Linked DNA regions of Pseudovibrio sp. Tun.PSC04-5.I4. The protein of the gene in region 2 interacts with the protein of the main gene of each other region in a pairwise test. Links are inferred from orthologs where the notes say so. Each region holds a gene or a part of one and is shown on either strand. Other genes may lie near its edges.

Region 1 (5,792 bases), 2.4 Mb from region 2 along the record:
TGCATCCTCAGCCAGCGCGCCGCCCAATAGAAGCGCGCTTACAAAAAGAGCTGATAAAGTCGTTTTCATGGGAGATAACTCACTTGCAATTCGGAACTATTATCAACATGCGCTGCAAAAAAGCTGGCCACATTGATCTAACGCAGCCAGCTCAAAAATAAAGCGTATTCCCGATTTAACGGCAAACAGCTCTATAGGCTCTACTTCCTGTAAGTCCGGGTTCCCGGACGCCCGCCTGAGCTTCGCCCGCTGGCAGTTCTGCGTGGCTTCTTCTCGGTTGAAGCGCCTGCAGGAGTTGGCATGTCTGTCCCCGGCCCCATTTCATCAAGGCCCGGTTTGTGAACCTTGCTTTTGCTGGCGCCTTCTTTCTTGGCATTTTCTTTCGGCAAATTGCCTGCCTTGCCGTATTTTTTGGAACCGCTAAACCCACCGGCTTGCTGCTCCACCGTCCGTTGCCGCGCCATAGGGTCATCAGAGATCGCAAGCTCGGTTACCTGAAGTCGCTTAACCTCATCCCGCAAACGAGCCGCTTTTTCAAACTCAAGATCAGCCGCCGCTTCGCGCATCTGTTTCTCAAGGTCCTCAATATGCCCCTTGAGGTTGTGCCCGATCGTAGCCCCTTCCTCAGCAAAGCCAGCATCGACAGAAACGTGATCTTGCTCGTAAACGCTTTCCAAAATATCGCCTATGGAACGCTTCACGCTTTCCGGCGTAATCCCGTGCTCCACATTGTATTCTTCTTGCTTGGCCCGGCGGCGGTCGGTTTCCGCAATCGCCCGTTCCATAGAGCCGGTCATCCTGTCCGCGTAGAGGATAACCTTGCCGTCCACGTTACGCGCCGCACGACCAATGGTCTGAACCAATGAGGTTTCAGAGCGCAGGAAGCCTTCCTTATCCGCATCCAGAATGGCAACCAGCGCACATTCTGGAATATCCAACCCCTCACGCAGCAAGTTAATCCCGATCAACACATCAAATGCACCAAGGCGCAGATCGCGTAGGATCTCGATCCGTTCCAGCGTATCAATATCGGAGTGCATGTAACGCACCCGCACACCGTTCTCGTGCAGATACTCGGTCAAATCCTCCGCCATCCGCTTGGTCAACGTTGTCACCAACGTCCGATAACCCTCAGCCGCCTTTTCGCGCACCTCGCCCAGCAAATCGTCAACCTGTGTTTTCGCAGGGCGAATCTCGATATCAGGATCAGTCAAACCAGTCGGGCGAATAACCTGCTCAGCAAACACACCGCCTGCCTCGACAATCTCCCAGTTACCGGGGGTCGCAGAAACAGCAACAGTTTGCGGGCGCATCGCATCCCACTCTTCAAACCGCAAAGGTCGGTTGTCCATACAAGATGGCAACCGGAAGCCATACTCTGCCAAGGTTGCTTTCCGGCGGAAATCGCCTTTGTACATGGCACCAATTTGCGGCACAGTCACATGGCTCTCATCAACAAAGACCAAGGCATTATCAGGCAGGTATTCAAACAGCGTTGGCGGCGGTTCACCCGGCGCACGTCCTGTCAGGTAACGGGAGTAGTTCTCAATACCTGCACAGGCGCCAGTGGCTTCCATCATCTCCAGATCAAACGTACAGCGCTGGTCCAACCGCTGCGCTTCCAGCAATCGGCCACGATCATTCAGCTCCTGAAGGCGATGTTTCAGTTCTGCCTTGATCGACTTGGTGGCTTGGTTCAGCGTTGGCTTCGGCGTCACATAGTGCGAATTCGCGTAAATTTTCACCAGCTGAAGCTCGCCGGACTTTTTACCCGTCAGCGGATCAAACTCTGTGATGGTCTCAACCTCATCACCCCAAAGAGAAATACGCCACGCCCGGTCCTCATAGTGCGCCGGGAACACTTCAATGGTATCGCCCCGCACTCGGAACGTACCACGCTGGAAGGCCACATCGTTGCGCTTGTATTGTAGCGCCACCAGATCAGCCAGCAACTGGCGTTGTTCAATCTTCTCGCCAACCTCCAGCTGGAAGGTCATCGCCGTATAGGTCTCAACCGAGCCGATACCGTAGATACAGGAGACCGATGCAACAATGATCACATCATCGCGCTCCAGCAAAGAACGTGTAGCCGAGTGCCGCATCCGATCAATCTGCTCGTTGATAGAGCTTTCCTTCTCAATGAAGGTATCCGTCCGGGCCACATAGGCTTCCGGCTGATAGTAGTCATAGTAGGAAACAAAATATTCAACGGCATTGTTCGGGAAGAAGCTTTTAAACTCACCATACAACTGCGCGGCCAGCGTCTTGTTGGGGGCAAGGATCAAGGCCGGGCGCTGGGTCTGCGCGATCAACTGCGCCATGGTAAAAGTCTTACCCGACCCGGTTACCCCAAGCAGAACCTGCGTTTTATCACCATCCCCAAGACCTGACTTCAAATCAGCAATCGCTGTGGGCTGATCCCCTTTGGGTTCAAACTCGGATTGAAGCTCAAAAGGAATACCACCCTCAGACTTTGAGGGGCGCTCAGGACGGTGCGGAACCCATGCATCCTCACCAGACTCATCAGACCGGCCCTGCTCAATCAACCGGGCTAGCGCCTGTACAGTCGCTGTTGCTCCGGTGAAAATGTCTTCCTTGACCTTCTTACTCTTCTTCTTGGTATCCTTCACATGAGTCGCAAGCAGCTTTTCCGCTTCTTCCAGCGAGATATCCAACCCAGCAACCGGGTTCAAGCCACCCTTCGCCCGCTCACGCGGATCATTGGTCGCCCCCATGGAGGTTCCACGCGCGGACTTAGCCGGGGCCTTCTTCGCCTTTGCGGCTGGCTTCTTGGCAGCAGGCTTTTTTGCGGGCGCAGCCTTTTTCTTAGCCGGCGCCTTAGCTTCAACAAGCTGCTCAGCTTCTTTAACCGCCTTCAATTCAGACAGGTCTTCCTCAGCTATCTGCCCAGCCCAGTCTGAGATCGAACCAGACAACGGACTGCCAGATAATGCAGATTGCGGAGCCTCTCCGAAACCGGAAGCAGCTTCATCGGACTCAGGAAGAGAAGAAGACTTGGAGGATTTTGTAGGGCGCTTTGTCATGGGCACACTATGCCGTGAGTCATTTCGAAAAGAAAGTATGTTCTTACTTCGTTCCATCACCTTCAAGTAATCATCCTCTTAAATTGTTAGATTGCTTTTAAACAGCAACGTTGCTCTCCCTTAACCAGCGCACGCGCATTAAATTGAGTGTGTCCAGAGGTTGCCGCAGACTAGTCCTCAACACAGAAAAGCGAGCGCGACGCTCCTTCTCATCACAGCCGAGCAGGACCAACAAAATGAAGAACAAGAATTTAGGCCTCAGTGCAGCCTCCGCATTCGCTGCAAGTCTGTTCCTGGCCGCGTCAACCCAAGCTGCCCCCCCGCAAAACGTCAGCGGCGAAGTGTTGGTGCCTCTCAACTATGTAGCAGGCTTAAAAGAAGACGGTTTGCTGGACCCATCTGTGACAAAAGCCTGCGAAGATAAATATGAAATCAAAATGGGGAAGGAAATATTCGTTGAATACCAGATAAGCGCAACACAAAACAAAGCCGTCGCCTTGGTAGAAGACACTGAAGTGAAGCTCACACCGCTTGGCATCCCTGATACCTATTCCTTCACATCAGACAAAATGCCCGACGTCCTGAAGAAGAAAGGCTTTATGCGTCTTATCTTTACGATGGAAGATGACTTCAATGATGAGGTGGTTCACATCATAGCAGCAGGCGATAAGCCAACGGATAAATGTTTCCTCAGCACCGAAGCTTTCAGGCTGAGACAATAATTGCAGATGTCATGCAAACATCAAGCAAGGAACAGGTCTCCATTACCCTCACTTTCAGCAGTAGTGCTCTTTAGTTATGCGTTACTCGCAGGAACGTCATCTAAAGCCGAACTGATTTCTGAAGAGCTCCTCCTAGTCATTGCACACTACGGAACTGCAGTAACTTCAGGACCGGCATCCTCCGATATGACAGGGCACTGCCAGTCCATATTCGCTAAGTTAAAGGACACAGCAGTGCTTGTTGATTATGAAATCAACACAAGTTCAAGCGGCTCGTATGCAGAAATCGCGATAGCAGGAGAAGTCATCAAACTGACAGCACACCCCATCAAAGCCCACTACAAATTCTTCAGCAACACCTTGCCAGCACGCCTCGTTAACTTAGGCGCTCAAGCCGTTATTTTCAGGCTTAACAGAGCGTTCAGACAACCATCCGTCGAAATAATTTTCAGCAACAACGACCAGTTCGAATGCCGCCTCACAGCCACTCTCCCAAAATAAAAAAGGCCGAAGGATCTCTCCTTCGACCCCAAAATTTCATAGGTAATATCGTTTAAAACGCGACACGGATCTTTGAAGAAACAGCAAAGTTCCAAGAGGAGTCGTATTCGTAGTCTGTGTTGACTTCAGCGACGTCTGTACCAGTGGTTCTCGCAATATTGTATGAACCTTCTCCAGCAGTCTTATAAATAGCACGACCACCAAGAGAAAACTTAACCTTCTCAGTTACATCGTAAGATCCACCTAATCCAAGAGCGTAAAAATCAGAATATGGCCCACCAATACCTTTATCCCATGTCAAAGTGCTGCCAACGCTAAGTTTTTCAGTCAACTGATGACCAACTCCAGCTTCAACAGTCCAACCATCTGAGTAGCCTAGATCACGCACAACACTAGAAGGGGCTCTCACATCAGCACTGGTAAGGTTTACTGCCAGCTTATTAAGTACGCTCCAATCAACCCATTTTACACCGAGCGAAACCAACCAGCCGGGCGCAACGCCACTTTGAACTTTAGCCTCAATGGATTGCGGTAAAGACGCTTCGGCTGATGCTTCCGCAGATATTGGACCACCCAAAAGTGCTGGCAATGAGATCCCAAAATCACCATCGAGATTGAGGTCAATCTCCGACTCATAGGCAACCAGTGCACGCAATGCAATTTCCGGCATTTCGAAGGCAGCGCCTAGTCGGAAACCATATTCACGGTCAGTATTTACTTCCAAAGAAACATCTGTAGAATCATATTTTGGCGCAGTTGATGGTGGAACTATGAGAGTATTAGAAAGCTGCTCGTAATCAACGGTTACGGAGCGAACCCCACCAAACACACGAAGGAACTTCCCCGATGAGACCTCGTGCTTATAGCTCAACATCGCGTCAATACCGAGCGACTCAGCGTTGGTTTCACCAATCGCAAACTTACCATTCCAGTCAAAACCAGGTTGCTCGCTAATAACGTAGGGCTGATTGATGCGTGCAAAGAAATCAATATTGTCTGTAAGGCCAATCTTCGCAGAACCGGAATTTAACCAGACATTGGGGGCGATATCACCTGCACCATTTTTTCCTGGATTTTTAGCCACTGCATCGGCAGGATTGCCACCAATCGTGGTCTTAGCATTCTTGAAATCAACATTACGATCCGCGTAAGTCGACTGCCCCTCAAACGCAAATTTCTCTTTTGCAAACAACAGATCGTAATCTGCAATGCCTTCGGTAGACCAACCGCCTGCAAATGCAGACGCAGGTAAAAGTGATACCGCACAGCCAAGAACGGTCGTTCTTGCTAATACTTTGAGAACTCGCATGTCCCCTCCCCCTCATTGTTCGCTAGATTGAGCGTCAAAGCGCGCAATCAATTGCATCTTCTATAAGCGGGAACACTTGCCTAAAGCACGGAAAGTAAACGTCATCTCAGACGCGGCTTAAGCAATACATCCATACCCAACGACCACTGAATAATCAGCGTTGCAGTGCATCCCCCCCAGTTTGCTAAGCAAGCCGGAAAACTCATGAATGTATGC
Region 2 (8,331 bases):
CACGACTGTTTTTAAATGATGCGGACAAAGATAACTTTGAACCTCTTGTGGTTCATGGGGGAGCTTCTCATATGCGTAGAATGTGGTGCATGTGGCGGACGTCAAGGCATCTTGCAAAGCTCGTATGAGAATAAAAAAGGCCGGTGTTCCCGGCCTTTTTATTGATTAGGTCGTTGCGACCCAAGCTTTAAAATCATCCAGACCACGTTTGGCCATGACCTGCTTTTTGAGGCGGGTTTTTTCTTTACCGCGCAAGCGTTTGCCTTCCGGATGCTTGGGCATTTCATCCAGTGGTGGCAGCAGACCGAAGTTGATGTTCATCGGCTGGAAGGAACGCGGGCCTGAGCCGCTTTCCCGGTCAATATGACCACCTGTGATGTGGTTGACAATTGCACCACATGCCGTTGTGACGGGAGGTGGGGTGATGATGGTACCAAGTGCCTGATGAGTAGCAAATAAGCCAGTCAGACAGCCAACTGCTGTGGATTCCACATATCCTTCACAGCCTGTGATCTGACCTGCAAAGCGAACATGTGGCATGGCCTTCAAGCGCATCTGGTCATCCAGCAAGCGCGGGGAATTGAGGAAGGTGTTGCGGTGTAATCCGCCAAGGCGGGCAAATTGCGCTTCTTCCAAACCTGGAATCATGCGCAAGATCTCAGCTTGCGGCCCGTATTTCAGTTTGGTCTGGAAGCCAACCATGTTGTACAGCGTGCCAAGGGCATTATCCTGCCGCAGCTGCACAACTGCATAAGCTTTGATGTCTGGCTGGTGAGCGTTTGTCAGACCCATTGGCTTCATTGGGCCATACCGCAGTGTTTCCCGGCCCCGTTCTGCCATCACTTCAATCGGCAGGCAGCCATCAAAGTAAGGGGTGTTTGCTTCCCATTCTTTGAAAACGGTTTTCTCACCGCCAATCAGCGCATCGATAAAGGCTTCGTATTGCTCTTTATCCATTGGGCAGTTGATATAATCTTTCCCATTGCCGCCTGGGCCAACCTTGTCGTAGCGAGACTGGAACCACGCCACATCCATATTGATGCTTTCGGTGTGGAGGATTGGCGCAATGGCATCAAAGAATGCTAAGGAATCTTCCCCCGTAACGCGCATAATTTCCTCAGACAACGCTGGCGAGGTCAGTGGCCCCGTTGCAAGGATCACCTGACCTTGATCTTCTGCTGGGATCTGCGTGACTTCTTCGCGGCGGATCTCAATGTTCTCGTGGTTCTCAAGAGCGGCTTGTACAGTCTGCGAAAACCCATCGCGATCCACTGCCAAAGCTCCCCCAGCGGGGACTTTGTTGGCATCGGCGGATTTTAAGATGAGGGAACCAGCAGCGCGCAGCTCGGCATGCAACAGGCCAACCGCATTGTTTTCAGCGTCATCAGACCGGAAAGAGTTGGAGCAGACCAACTCAGCAAGGCCATCGGTTTGATGCGCATCGGTTTTCCGTGTCGGGCGCATTTCATGCAAAACGACCTTGAGGCCTTTTTCTGCAATTTGCCAAGCTGCCTCTGAGCCTGCGAGGCCGCCACCAACCACATGTATGGGTTGCTTAGTCATTTCTCATCCAATCAGACTGGGCTGCTGTTGCGCCATTGCGCTTGTAGAAGCCTAAGTGTTTATTGCTTGCAAATTGCTTAGCCTCAGAACTTGCTCAATTCAATCATTTAGGTCATCAATTTCCCATGGTCGTTCAAAGTGATTCACATAAACATATGCATATTTCAAAAAAGAAATTGAAGAAGATTTCTCAAGGTTTAATCGTTGTCGTGTCTGCTCTCGGGCTTTCTGCCTGTATGAGCCAAATTAACGGGCCGCCGAGCTCATGGTACGCCCAAATGGGTGCTCTCGAAAACAAAGTTGATACGCTCTATATCTGCCATGGATTTGGATGTGAATATCGCACGGCAGTTTCCTTCAACGCGCAAGACAAACGCGAATTGCGCACACTCCTGAAGCGCGGAGCTAAAAGCCCGGAGGCTGAACGTAAAGCGATTTCCCAAGCGGTGCAGTGGCAGGAGATACGCGTTGGTCCTGTGGTTGGGTCCTCCGACGATATTGGCGGACTTGATATGGGTAATGGTAATGTCAGAGGTCAAATGGACTGTATTGACGAGGCCACCAATACGACCAGCCTGCTCACCTATGCAAGCGCGCAAGGGTGGTTGAAGTACCACCGTGTAACGCGGCCTGCCTCCCGGGGGTATTTCCTTGATGGTAAGTACCCACATGCCTCCGCGGTTGTTGTCGATGAAACGACACAGGTTCCGTGGGTTGTTGATAGCTGGCGGTTAAGCAATGGCAAGGCGCCGGATATTTTGCATCTGTCCAAGTGGATGCATATGACGAGCGCAGACTTGGTGAAGCCACACATCCAATAAATTTGCTAGGGGGCCAAAAAATGAAGAAGCGCGTTGCAGATGTGACGCGCTTTTATTTTGTACTGTGGTTGGGCTGATTTGGAAAAAGAGGCCTTAAAACAGCTAACGCCCGTCGATGGGAGGAACGACGGGCGAAGCTAGTAAACAGAGAACTGGGAGGAAATCTCTGTTTCGGACCCATCAAGTGGCTTGGGAGGAGGTGCCACCTGAGGATTGTATGTTGGGCCACTGAAAAGATTGGGAGGAGTTCCTCAGCGGCCTTGAGGTGGTTTATACAAAAGAGTTTCTAATTGTGCATCACATCATTTCGCATGTCCGCTATGCGTAATATGCATAGCAAGTTCGATGTGAAGTATCTCATTTTCGCTAATAGGGACAGAATTTGCCGTATATACTATAGTGCAATGCAATAAAAATGTGATTTAAAGCACAAAACTGCATACCTAAAAAGCAGAATGCCTAATTATTATGCATTTAATGGGCTGGACTTAATCAATTTTCAATGAATCGAATATGGCACTGCGAAAGGCGTGCTGTGTTTTGGCGCTGGGATTTGTGCGCAAAAGAGAATTATATAGAAAAAGGAGTGGCTAAGGAAATCGCAGCCACTCCGGATGTTGTTATTCAGCTGCGTCGAGTTTGCCTGATCCACGCCGGTCAAACAGCTCTTTAAGAAAGTGCCCGGTATAGCTTTCCGGTACTTCCGCTACATCTTGAGGGCGACCGGTCGCGACAATCATTCCGCCGCCATCGCCGCCTTCCGGCCCCAGATCCAGAATCCAATCTGCTGTTTTTATGACTTCAAGGTTGTGCTCAATCACAAGAACCGTGTTGCCTTGGTCCACCAGCTCATGAAGAACTTCCAGTAGTTTGGCGACATCATGGAAGTGGAGACCTGTTGTTGGCTCATCCAGAATATAAAGAGTACGGCCTGTTGAGCGCTTTGACAGCTCTTTGGCCAGCTTTACACGCTGTGCCTCACCTCCAGAAAGGGTGGTGGCCTGCTGACCAACCTTGATGTAGCCGAGGCCAACCCGGGCGAGGGTTTCCATTTTGTCGCGAATGGAGGGAACAGCTGAGAAGAAGGAGGCAGCTTCTTCAACAGTCATATCCAGTACACCTGCAATTGATTTGCCCTTGAACTGGACTTCAAGTGTTTCGCGGTTGTAGCGCTTACCGTTACAAACATCACATGTCACGTAGACATCCGGTAGGAAGTGCATTTCAATCTTGATGACGCCATCGCCTTGACAAGCTTCACAACGGCCGCCCTTGACGTTGAACGAGAAGCGACCTGGTGCGTAGCCGCGAGTTTTTGCTTCCGGCATGCCAGCAAACCATTCCCGAATGGGCGTGAAGGCGCCGGTGTAGGTTGCAGGGTTTGAGCGCGGCGTGCGGCCAATCGGGGATTGGTCGATATCGATGACTTTGTCGAGGCGCTCCAGACCTTCAATACGATCGTGCGGAGCAGGGTTGTCGCGGGCACCGTTTAGCCGTCGGGCCGTGGCTTTATAGACGGTGTCGATCAAGAAGGTTGATTTGCCGCCTCCAGATACACCGGTCACACACGTGAATGTGCCAAGTGGGATGCTGGCGTTCACATCCTTCAGGTTGTTGCCGCGGGCGCCGAAAACCTTGATCTGTCGGTTTTTGTCGATCTTGCGTGGCTCTTTGGGCTGAGGAATGCTCATTTTGCCGGAAAGGTACTGACCGGTAAGGGAAGCAGGATTGGCCATGATTTCTTCTGGTGAGCCTTTCGCCACGACCTGACCACCATGGATACCCGCACCTGGACCCACATCCACCACATAATCAGCTGTGAGGACTGCATCCTCATCATGCTCGACTACGATAACGGTGTTCCCCAGATCGCGCAGGTGCTTGAGTGTTTCCAGAAGCCGGGCATTATCACGTTGGTGAAGGCCAATGGATGGCTCATCCAAAACGTAAAGAACGCCGGTTAAACCGGAACCGATTTGAGATGCAAGGCGAATACGCTGGCTTTCACCACCGGACAACGTGCCGGAGGCGCGATCCATTGACAAGTACTCTAAGCCGACATCATTCAGGAATTTCAGGCGCTCTCGAATTTCCTTTAGGATACGATAAGCGATTTGGGTCTGTTTATCGCTTAGCTTGTCCTCAATGCTGGAGAACCATTCATGGGCTGTTTTGATTGAAAGGGCGGTGATCTGGCCAATGTGACGGTCAGCAATTTTGACTGAGAGTGCTTCTGGCTTCAAGCGGTACCCCTTACAGGCGTCGCATGCATGGTCGGATTGGTAGCGGGAGAGTTCATCGCGCACCATCTGAGAATCTGTTTCTCTCCAGCGGCGCTCAATGTTGCCAATGACGCCCTCAAACGACTTGTCTGTTTTGTAAGAGCGAGTGCCGTCGTCATATACAAACTGGATTTTTGTATCGCCGGTTCCATAAAGAACAGCGTTTTGGAAGTCGTCAGGCAGGTCACGCCAAGCCTTCGTCATGGACTGCTTGTAGTGCTTCGTTAGCGCTTCTAGTGTTTGAGCGTAATACGGAGAGGTTGCTCCGGTTTTTGCCCACGGAAGTACTGCTCCACCGCGAAGTGATAGGGTCTGATCTGGAACAACGAGTTCGGCTTCAAACGCGAGCTTCGTTCCGAGGCCATCACACGTTGGGCAAGCGCCGAACGGATTGTTGAACGAGAATAGGCGTGGCTCAATTTCTGGAATTGTGAAACCAGATACCGGGCAGGCAAACTTCTGCGAGAAGATCATCTGCTTTGGTTTGCCTTTTTCATCTTTTTCATCCGCAAATTCTGCGGTGGCGAGTCCTTCGGCTAATTCCAGCGCTGTTTCCAGGGAATCTGCCAATCGTCCTGCCATATCTTCACGCACGACAAGGCGGTCAACCACGACGTCAATATCGTGTTTGAATTTCTTATCCAGCGCCGGGGCCTCGGCGATTTCGTAGTATTCACCATCAATTTTGATGCGCTGGAAGCCTTTTTTCATCAGCTCTGCGAGTTCTTTGCGGTACTCGCCTTTGCGGCCCCGAACGATAGGCGCGAGGAGGAAAAGACGCGTGCCTTCTTCCAATGTCAAAATGCGGTCAACCATCTGGCTGACGGTCTGGCTTTCAATGGGTAATCCAGTTGCAGGGGAATACGGAATGCCGACGCGGGCGAAGAGCAGGCGCATGTAGTCATAGATTTCGGTGACTGTGCCGACTGTTGAGCGCGGGTTTCTTGAAGTGGTTTTCTGCTCGATGGAGATTGCAGGAGATAGGCCGTCGATTTGGTCTACGTCCGGCTTTTGCATCATCTCCAAAAACTGGCGGGCATAAGCGCTTAAGCTTTCAACATAGCGGCGCTGCCCTTCGGCATAAATCGTATCAAAGGCCAAGGAGGACTTACCCGAACCGGACAGGCCAGTCATAACAATCAGACTATCGCGTGGAAGATCCAGATCGACATTCTTTAGGTTATGTTCGCGAGCGCCGCGTACGGTAATCTGTTTGAGGTGATCAACGCGCGCATGATTATTCTGGTTATTACGGGTTGGCGACTTCGCCATGGAGCTGTCCTTTGTCACGAATGCTGATTTCGCCATCTAAAGAGCAAAACAGGTCAAGGCGCGATCCTCAAAAATACAGGAGGTATGCGCAATAAATTAGGTGGAACATAAACGGAACGATTTTAAGGAGCAAGCCTTTTTGAATATGCTCTCAGAAAATTGTCTTTGCAGAAATTTCAGTGTTGAACTTGGTGGGAGTAGATGCGAATGTATGGGAACAAAAATAGAACGAGTTTTGAGCGGAACCTTCTGGTGCCTCATATATTCGCAGATCTGCTGGGAAATGTGGACAAATGTCACTGCTAAGCGAAAGCCTGTTTGATTTGTGGGGCTCGGAGCATAGGTTACTTGCCAACTCGACCTGCTCAAAATAGCTGAGCAGGCTTTGATCTAGGAGTAATTCAATGGCCGGTAGCGTCAATAAAGTCATTTTGGTTGGAAATCTGGGCGCAGATCCGGAAGTTCGGCGCACGCAGGACGGCAAGGCGATCGTAAACCTGCGCATCGCGACTTCTGAGAGCTGGCGCGATCGTAACAGCGGCGAGCGCCGTGAGCGCACTGAATGGCACCGCGTTGTTGTATTCAACGAAGGACTTGCAAAGGTTGCTGAGCAATACCTGCGCAAAGGCTCCAAAGTTTACATTGAAGGTCAGATCCAGACCCGTAAATGGCAGGACCAAGGTGGTCAGGAGCGATATTCAACCGAGATTGTTTTGCAAGGCTTCAACTCTACGTTGACAATGCTTGATGGTCGCGGCGAAGGCGGCGGTCAAAGCGGTCAAGCTGGTGGTCAATCTGGCGGCTTTGGTGGTGGTAGCGGCGGCGATCAGGGTGGTGGATACTCTGGTGGAGGTTCTTCTGGTGGAGGTTCCACTGGCGGTGGCGCCAGTAATCAGGGTGGTGGCTTTGGCGGTGGCGGCGGTGGATCTGCCCCATCTGGCGGCGGCTTTGGGGGTGGAATGGATGACGAGATTCCATTCTAAGGCCTGCTCTGTATAGCAATTAAAATTCGATGCTCAGAAATAGTGCGATGCAGCTGTTTCTGAGCATTTTTCATTTTTGCATGGTGCGTTGAAGGCTGAGCGTTGTGGGAGTGGACAGCCAATAGGAATTTTGAACTGTTTCACTAGATGCTTGTCAACGCGGGAGAGGTTCGGTAATGCAGAATTTTTGCAATGAATGCTTCATGTCCATGTTTTTGGCTTTCTGTAATCCAGAAAACATGTGTGCATTGACCATAAGATATACGAATTGGTACCAATGGAGCTAAGCATATAGAATTTTGGGAAAGTAAATGGTACGCCCAAGGGGAATCGAACCCCTGTTTCCGCCGTGAAAGGGCGGCGTCCTAACCGCTAGACGATGGGCGCACACTCATCAGCAGCGCCTCGTGTTGTGCGCTGGCTGTGTGAGGAGGCTTATAAGAATTTGAGGGAGACTTGGCAAGCGCCTAAATTTTAATAATTCAAACAATCCACAAATATGAAGAAAATGGAGTTATTCTCTGTTTTCTTGTGTGATATCAGCGCCTCAGTCGGATTCTGAGGCGCAAAATTTTGGATAGTTGCCTACCAGCTGCCGGTGTTTTCCATGGAAAGCCACGGTTCAGCTGGTTTCAGACTTCCATCCTTTTGGAGTAGTTCAATTGAAATACCGTCTGGAGACAGAACAAAAGCCATGCGCCCATCGCGTGGAGGGCGGTTGATGATGATGCCCGCAGCCTGCAGTTTGGCGCAGGTCTCATAGATGTTGTCTACTTCATAGGCGAGGTGGCCAAAATTACGTCCGCCATCATACTCTTCAGTGTCCCAATTATAGGTCAGCTCCAGTGCAGGCGCCTGAGTCGACTGGAAAGCTTCTTGGTCTTCTGACGCCGTGAGGTAGACAAGGGTAAAGCGTCCTGCTTCGCTTTTATGCCGGCGAGCTTCTTTCATGCCAAAGATGGTGCAGTAAAAGTGCATGGATTGGTCCAGATCTTTAACGCGGACCATGGTGTGCAAATAGCGCATTTCTAGCTTTCTCGGTTAGGGGGCTGACCTTATTTTTATAGTCAGTGTAAGTTGTAAGTGCGCGAATTTAGCGTGAAAAGGATTAAAGGGAAAGGGTGTCCAGTATTTCTTGAATGGGGAATTGAAGGGAGTGTTGCGTATTAATGTGTATCGCTCGCCGTATGGAGGTTTCGAAAGCAACTCAGCGATCTGCTAGATAAAAATTTCAGTAGTGTTAGCTATACCCCCTCCAAACTGTAGGTAAATGGTGTTGATAGGACAACACTAATTAAATCAATGGGGGATCATTTAGCTGTTTGTTAATTTTTCACCTTCTTGGCCCGGTTCCTGATGATATTCTTTTGGTGGAATCAAGTGGCGTTCGGTTTGTTGCTGGGCGTTACA

What was found. The genes of interacting proteins can lie anywhere in the genome.
Region 1: the proteins of uvrA (region 2) and uvrB interact in binary tests that used the Escherichia coli proteins (3 or more experiments, as listed by UniProt). The link is inferred for Pseudovibrio sp. Tun.PSC04-5.I4 from one-to-one orthologs.

What each region holds. Positions count from the first base shown.
Region 1 is NZ_FNLB01000006.1:3,886,719-3,892,510, reverse strand. What follows is about bases 1-3,386. They hold uvrB (excinuclease ABC subunit UvrB), read right to left. Parts: upstream 3,045-3,386; coding sequence 201-3,044; downstream 1-200. Other genes in these bases: BLS62_RS23380 (hypothetical protein), read left to right, coding at 3,281-3,386; BLS62_RS23390 (plastocyanin/azurin family copper-binding protein), read right to left, coding at 1-69. Outside these bases: more of BLS62_RS23380, read left to right, coding at 3,387-3,766; BLS62_RS30835 (hypothetical protein), read left to right, coding at 3,767-4,267; BLS62_RS23370 (OmpP1/FadL family transporter), read right to left, coding at 4,320-5,576. UniProt on the Escherichia coli protein: The UvrABC repair system catalyzes the recognition and processing of DNA lesions. A damage recognition complex composed of 2 UvrA and 2 UvrB subunits scans DNA for abnormalities.
Region 2 is NZ_FNLB01000006.1:1,519,300-1,527,630, reverse strand. What follows is about bases 2,805-6,323. They hold uvrA (excinuclease ABC subunit UvrA), read right to left. Parts: upstream 5,939-6,323; coding sequence 3,005-5,938; downstream 2,805-3,004. In the rest of the region: BLS62_RS12145 (phytoene/squalene synthase family protein), read left to right, coding at 1-128; methylenetetrahydrofolate--tRNA-(uracil(54)-C(5))-methyltransferase (FADH(2)-oxidizing) TrmFO, read right to left, coding at 166-1,563; BLS62_RS12135 (hypothetical protein), read left to right, coding at 1,842-2,384; BLS62_RS12125 (single-stranded DNA-binding protein), read left to right, coding at 6,343-6,921; BLS62_RS12115 (VOC family protein), read right to left, coding at 7,507-7,947. UniProt on the Escherichia coli protein: The UvrABC repair system catalyzes the recognition and processing of DNA lesions. UvrA is an ATPase and a DNA-binding protein. A damage recognition complex composed of 2 UvrA and 2 UvrB subunits scans DNA for abnormalities.